Regions from separate parts of the Bradyrhizobium sp. CCBAU 25338 genome, predicted to be linked through region 3. Evidence: predicted binding sites of a transcription regulator. Region 3 holds the regulator's gene; each other region holds the start of a gene.
The links. Region 3 encodes LexA, which represses DNA repair genes until DNA is damaged. Its sites were predicted from a motif close to TGTTCNNNNTGTGTTCNG; they were not measured.

Region 1 (2,261 bases), on a different contig from region 3:
AGCACCGCTGCGACAAAGGAGTCGCAAGGTGGGTTGCAGTCGTGGAACTCGAACTTGCCGCCGCTTTGTGGAACTTGCCGGCGGTTCGCATTTGATCGGTGCCGACATGGTTCGATTGAAGCTCTCGCGGAGGAGTGCACTGCTCACAGCGTCATTGGTGCTCTGGGGCGGAAACGCGCTCGGACGTGACGACGGCCGCTACGCGAACTCCCCTCTAAAACCATGGTTCGACAGTCTGCGCAGCCAGCTCGGTCCGTGCTGCTCGGATGCGGACGGATTTGCCGTCGCCGATCCCGACTGGGAGTCGCATAACGGGCGTTACCGCGTGCGTCTGGACGGGCAGTGGATCGAGGTGCCGGACGAAGCCGTCATCACCGAGCCGAACCGGGCCGGCCGCACCATGGTGTGGCCGGTGAAGACGGCGTTCGGGATTTCGATCCGTTGCTTCATGCCGGGCAGCATGATCTGAGACGGGTCAGCGTCAGCGCTTGCTGGATTTGCGCTTCGACGACTTCTTAGACGACTTGCTTGACTTAGACGATTTTCTCGACGTCTTCTTGGCACTCTTCCGCTTCGATGCCTTCTTCGGGACCTTCTTGCCCTTCTTGCGCGCCTTCGACAGTCCGATCGCGATTGCCTGCTTGCGGCTCTTCACGCGGCCGCCGCGTCCCCCGCGCCCGCTCTTCGCGGTACCCTTTTTGTAGCGCCGCATCTCGCTTTCGACATCGCTGCCGGAGCTGCGTGAGTAGCGACGTTTCTTTGCCTTACGTGCCATGCATGTTCTCCCTTGGCGAAGGAGAACCACACGGCTCAGCCATGGTTCCGGCAGCGCGTACACAACGTGCAGGCGCGCGACGCAGCCTAGAAGGAGTTCGCTAGCTCGATCTCCGCCTCCAGCGCCTGGATGCGCCGTGCGGCCTCACCGAAGGACAGGTCCCGTGCAAACTGGGCGGGCTGATAGGCCTCTTCGCTCAGCCGCTTCAGCCTGAGACCCTGCGCCCGCGTCATCTGCTCGCCAAGAAAAACCCTGGCGTCGTATTTACCCTGAACCTGCATCTGTTTTCTCCGTTCTGAAATCGTGACTTGACTATATGTTCTTATTTTGTTCTAATAAACCATGGACAACAGAATTAATGAAATTCGACGTAAAATCAGAGTCTTGAGGCTAGAAATGGCCGACGTCGAGGCGTCGGTGCGCGATCTCGTCGAGCGCGACCGCGACTGTACGGAAAGGGCCCTGGCGCAGATGGATCTGCGCCGGAGAATCAACCTCCTGATCGGCGAATGGAAGGCAGCTGGTGGCAGCGACGTTCTGCCTGACGTCCGCGACCGGGTGCGCCTTCGTCCCGCGAAGACGGGCGGCAATCCCGTGCGCGCGAGCGGGCCCCGCTGATCAGGGAGCGGGCGGTGGAAGAGGATCCGGACGCGTATCGGATTTGAAACTGCGCCCGAGTACCAAGAGAAAGGGCCCCGCAATGGGCGGAGCCCTCGATGGATTCCAGGGAGTGGCCTATTTGGTGTTGGTCATGCCGCCCTTGTTCGTCATGGTGCCACCCTGATCGGAGCCGGGGCCGGAGCCGCCTTGGCCGGAAGGATCAGCACCCTTGGAGGACTTGGTGTTGGCGCCGGTGGTCTGCGACGATGACATCGAGGATCCATGCTTGGCCTTGTGTGACTTGGCCTGCACGGCGAACGGCGCGGCGGCAAGGCCGGTTGCCAACATTACGGCGAGAGCGAGCTTGGTCGTCTTCATGCGGGAAACTCCCTGAGTTAATTTGACGCAGGCAGCCAACCGCTCTTCGCCGCAGGAGTTCCCGACAAAGCATCTCCTGCGGGTCACGCGCGCTTCAAGATTGCTTGTCCTCGTCAATGATGAAGACGACGCCAGTGAGCGTCGCACCGATCGCGAACGTCGTCACCAAGGTGAGAGTGAAGACCAGAATGGCCTGGCTTCCGCCGTTATTGAGCAGGTTGGCCACGGCTGGATTGGACAGAACCAGCATGAGGCTGAAGGTGAGGCCGAGGGCCGCGCCCATCATTGCCTGCGTCAGCAGCTTGATAAGTCCGCTGGCAGAGATCAGCTCAGACGACTTATTCGTGCGCATGGGAGTGCATCCCGAATTGGCATGCAAACACCCGCGTGATTGTCTGGTTCCATTCGGTTGAAATAATTGTCATCGCCCGCTTCATCCGACGTTCATGCCGGGCTTGCGAGGATGAGCGCCATCAAAACGGGAACATGGATATGGGTAAGGTAGTCT
Region 2 (2,261 bases), on a different contig from region 3:
AAAGCTGTCGAGAAGGCTTCGCCCAGCCGTTCGAACTCGTCCTTGGCCTCGAAGGGCGGGTCGATCAGCACGAGGCCGCGCCGCTCCTTCGGCGGCACGAAGGCCGGCAGTGCCACCCAGCCGTCGAGATCGACCACGCGGGCCTGTTCGTCGCGGCGCAGCACGTCGATCAGCGCTTTCCGCGCCTTCGGCTCGACCTCGCAGGCGACGAGCCGGTCCTGCGGCCTGAGCAGGCCGCGCGCGATCAACGGCGAGCCCGGATAGGCCTTGAGCTCGCCCTTCGGATTGAAGGCGCGGACGATGTCGAGATAGGGCTTGGTCAGCGCCGCGGTCTCGTTCGACAGGCGCGCCTGCAGCAGCCGCGCAATGCCGGTCAGCCATTCGCCGCCCCGGCGCGCCTCGTCGCTGTCGAGATCGTAGAGGCCGGCGCCGGCATGGGTGTCGATGACGCGGAACGCCGCCGGCTTGTCCTGCAAATAAGTGAGGATGCGCGCCAGCACGATGTGCTTGATGACATCGGCGAAGCTGCCGGCGTGGAAGGCGTGGCGGTAGTTCATGGCGGAGAGTTACGACATCGCGCGATGCTGCGCATCATAGTTCGCGCGGTGCGCGCCCCGAAACGACGATCGGAGCAGTCGGCCTCAACCGCCCCTGATCGGCGGCATCGTCACCTGGTCGCGGCGGCAGGCGCGGCGCTCGATCTCGTCGCAGGCGCGGAATTGCAGGTCCCTGCTGAGGCAGATGCGGACCTCGGACAGCCGTGTCCGGTTGCAGGTGACCGAGATGCTGGCATTGCTGAGGCCCGGATTGGCCTTGATGAAGGCCTCCTCGACCTCCGCCGGCGCTACGGTCTTGGCCTGTGACAGATCGAGATAGTCGGCCGGGATCTTGATCGCGGCGCGCGCTTTCCGGATCGTCTCGAAATAGCTGCGGCCCTCGAGCCCCGAGCAGGTGCCATGCTTGTCCCATTCGTTGAAGATCAGGCCCGGCGCCGGCATCAAATCGAGCATCGAGGACACGATGTTGCGGTTCAGCCGCGGCGCCGGCCGCTGGCAATATTCCGGGAAGCCATTCTCATATTGCGGCCACAGCCCATGCACGACGAAAGCGTAGGGCCGTCCGCCGCACTGGATCTGGGAACGGCCGCCACGCTCGGCCGCCTCTTCGCAGAACGAGGGCGACCATGACAGCGCGAGCACATAGAAGTCGAACTCGCCCGGCGCGTTCTGCCGCTTGTCCTGGGCTTTCGCGCCGCCGGCGAGCGTTGCCAGCCCGGCGGCGAGGGTCAGCGAGATCATCAAACGGGACAACGAACGCAATCTGGGATGAAACATGGCAACGCCCCTCAACTAGACTGTGCACGCAGCCTAGCAGGCAAAGAGAACATTTCAAGAACAAAATTCGAAGCGGCTGTCGTCTGCCGGTTGGTCAGCCCGAATCAGGCGCTCTTCGGATCAGGGCTTGGCGGCGCGGCAAGCCGGATTGTAGGCCCAGTTGCGGTCGAGCCCGACCACGCACCATTCGACGCCATCGCCATAGCCGGCGAAACCAGCATCCTCGGCGATCGAGAAGTGCACTTTGCGCACCTTGCCGTCATTGAGCATGGCATCGCCGGTGCAATAGCGGCGGGGAATGTTGTCGGACTGCCAGGGCCTGAACGCGACCTCGTGAACGGCGGAGAAGCCGGTGATCTTCAACGAGGAATTCCAGAACGAGCTCTCTTTTTCCCAGAACTGGGTGGCGATCGTCGGCAGGGCCTTGTCGCAATCGACGACGGCGCCGTCGTAGCGCGGTCCGCTCAGCCAGAAATTCAGCTCCAGCGGATTGGCGGCCCTGGCCTCGCCGAGCGACAGCGCCCCGAACATGAGGCCGAGAAGGGCGGCAAAGCGAAGCGATTTCGGGGAGGGGGCGCGCATGGTCAATCCAGACAGCTCAGGTCTTGCGAAGCTCAGACGGTGCCGCGAAGGCCGGGGGAGGTCAAGTGCAGCGCGGCAACACTTGGCCAGGAGTTGACCAGGACGTCGCGGCTAACCGGGCTTCTGTTCTTTTCACTTCCATCCCGGCACCGTAGACTGGCGCCAGCCAACTGGAGTGACGGGAATGCGAATCATTGCGGCCGCTGGCCTTCTTGCCCTGGGTATGATGGCGAGCCAGTCGGCGCGCGCCGATATCGTGCCGCCGTTCAAGGGCAACGACACCGGCGGGATCATCGCTTATTCGATGGCGACCCGGGTCGACGCGCGTCAGGTCGCTGTCGATCA
Region 3 (2,261 bases):
ACGGACGTTGTCGGCGAAAGCGAGCTCCGTTCCCGGCAGCAGGCAGACTGCGACGGAGAGATCGGCTTCGGAGGCGAAGCCGCGCGTCGAGGTGCCACGGAAGGTTGTCGTGACGATCGTCTCGCCGACTTCGGCGGGGCGCGTCGCGACGGCATGCAGGCTGTAGTCACACATCGGGTGCTCCTCATGCGAAGATAGCAACCCGCACCTCTTTTGGAGGCGCAGGCCTCTATCAGGTGGAAGCAAGCAACGCTCTGCTTCGTTGTAGGCAAATCTGCGGCTTTGCGCCGCAAGCCGCGATCACATTATCTTTCCCGGATTCGATAGGAACAAAGCCGATGCATGCGTATTCGGAAGGCGTGCGTCAGCGCCCCGCGGGCGCCGACCAGCCCGAGTATTGCCAGCTCGCTTGCGGAATGGCGGTGCGATTGTATGGCAGCGGCTTACGTCACCGTTGCTGCGATCGGCGCAGCAACGATCGTCCATGAAACGTCCGGCGCAACACCTGTCCTCGCATTCTCAGGCCGCGAAGCGATGTTGCGTCGTGCGGCGTGTCGAGGATGAGCCGCCGAAAGAGGGGGCCGGACAATCTGAGCAGAACCGGAAAAACCATCCAGCCGGAGCGGATAGCGGATCCGCTCCAATAGGTGTCGAGCGACCGCAGGACCGCTCAGTACTTGCGGTACAGCCCGATCAGCTTGCCCTGAATCTTCACGCGGTTCGGCGGAAGAATGCGGACCTCGTAGGCGGCGTTGGCGGGCTCGAGCGCGATAGAGGCGCCGCGGCGGCGGAAGCGCTTGAGCGTGGCTTCCTCGTCGTCGATCAGCGCCACCACGATGTCGCCGGTATCGGCGCTCTCGTTGCGCTGGATCAGCGCCATGTCGCCATCGAGGATGCCGGCCTCGACCATCGAATCGCCGCGGACTTCGAGCGCGTAGTGCTCGCCCGAGCCGAGCATGTCGGGCGGCACGCTGATGGTGTGGCTGCGGGTCTGCAGCGCCTCGATCGGCGTGCCGGCCGCGATGCGGCCCATCACGGGCACCGCGACGGGACGCTCGCCCTCGTCCACAGGCGGGCTGGAGGTCGCGCGCACCTTGCCGAGATTGCCCTCGATGACGCTCGGCGTGAAGCCGCGGCGGCTGCCGGCGGCGGCCTGGAGCTCGGGCAGCTTGATCACCTCGATGGCACGGGCGCGGTTGGGCAGGCGGCGGATGAAGCCGCGCTCCTCGAGCGCAGTGATCAGGCGATGGATGCCTGACTTCGAGCGCAGGTCGAGCGCATCCTTCATCTCGTCGAAGGACGGCGGCACGCCGCTTTCCTTCAGACGTTCGCTGATGAACCGTAGAAGCTCGTATTGTTTGCGCGTCAACATCTCGACGAAAGTCCCCCGGTTGATGTCGTTCGATTCCGAGACGAGGAGTTCAGCGATAAGCTGCTACACGTTCGAAACAAATCATGAACGGACACTATATGTTCGATATGTGTTCCGCAACTGCTTAATTTACGGTGAACAGAGCGAAGCTCGCGCGATGCGTGTGGCCGTGCAGCTCAGGCGGGCAGGCGCAGCACCTCGCAAGGCGTGCCGGCCTCGGCCCTCGGCGCGAACGGTGCGCGCACGAGAAGTACCTGCGCCGCAGCGAGATTCGCAAGCAGAGAGGAGTCCTGATGGCTGACGGGATGGGCGACGAGCGCGCCGTCGTCACGCTGTTCCAGGCGCGCACGCAGATAATCCTCGCGCTGGTCGTTGGCACCGAGATCGCGGCCCAGCACGGCGCGCTCGCGGCGATGATGAATCACTGATCGGCCCGACAGGGCGCGAATCAGCGGCACCATGAACAGGAAGGCGCACACGTAAGACGACACGGGATTGCCGGGGAGGCCGATCACGCGCATTGCGCCGAGCCGTCCGTGCATCATCGGCTTGCCGGGCCGAATCGCGATCTTCCAGAACGACATCGAGATGCCTTCGTCCTTGAGCGCCTGCTGGACCAGATCGTGGTCGCCGACCGATGCGCCACCGGTCGTGATCAGGATGTCGGCGCCGCTCTCCCGGGCGCGACGGATGCCGGCGGAAGTGGCCTCCAGCGTATCGGCGGCAACGCCGAGGTCGATGGTCTCGGCGCCCTCGCTGCGGGCGAGCGCGTGCAGGGCATAGCCATTGGAATAGACGATCTGCCCGTGACCGGGCGTGGTGCCGGGCATCACCAACTCGTCGCCGGTGGCGAGGATCGCGACCCTCGGACGGCGGCAGACGGCGAGAT

Region 1: the regulator LexA is predicted to act here: its motif matches at 1,093-1,110, upstream of ACM42_RS23965 (DUF3072 domain-containing protein).
Region 2: the regulator LexA is predicted to act here: its motif matches at 1,380-1,397, upstream of ACM42_RS32790 (ribonuclease T2).

The regions. Positions count from the first base shown of each region.
Region 1 is NZ_LFKY01000039.1:394,988-397,248, reverse strand. It holds gene ACM42_RS23975 (hypothetical protein) at 107-469, shown strand; gene ACM42_RS23970 (DUF6496 domain-containing protein) at 482-775, opposite strand; gene ACM42_RS23965 (DUF3072 domain-containing protein) at 862-1,056, opposite strand; gene ACM42_RS23960 (hypothetical protein) at 1,172-1,393, shown strand; gene ACM42_RS23955 (hypothetical protein) at 1,511-1,753, opposite strand; gene ACM42_RS23950 (hypothetical protein) at 1,848-2,105, opposite strand; gene ACM42_RS23945 (hypothetical protein) at 2,246-2,261, shown strand, end outside.
Region 2 is NZ_LFKY01000042.1:638,726-640,986, forward strand. It holds gene ACM42_RS32785 (23S rRNA (adenine(2030)-N(6))-methyltransferase RlmJ) at 1-557, opposite strand, end outside; gene ACM42_RS32790 (ribonuclease T2) at 642-1,334, opposite strand; gene ACM42_RS32795 (hypothetical protein) at 1,455-1,916, opposite strand; gene ACM42_RS32800 (hypothetical protein) at 2,101-2,261, shown strand, end outside.
Region 3 is NZ_LFKY01000032.1:30,384-32,644, forward strand. It holds gene ACM42_RS12260 (hypothetical protein) at 1-174, opposite strand, end outside; gene lexA (transcriptional repressor LexA) at 671-1,372, opposite strand; gene ACM42_RS12270 (molybdopterin molybdotransferase MoeA) at 1,549-2,261, opposite strand, start outside.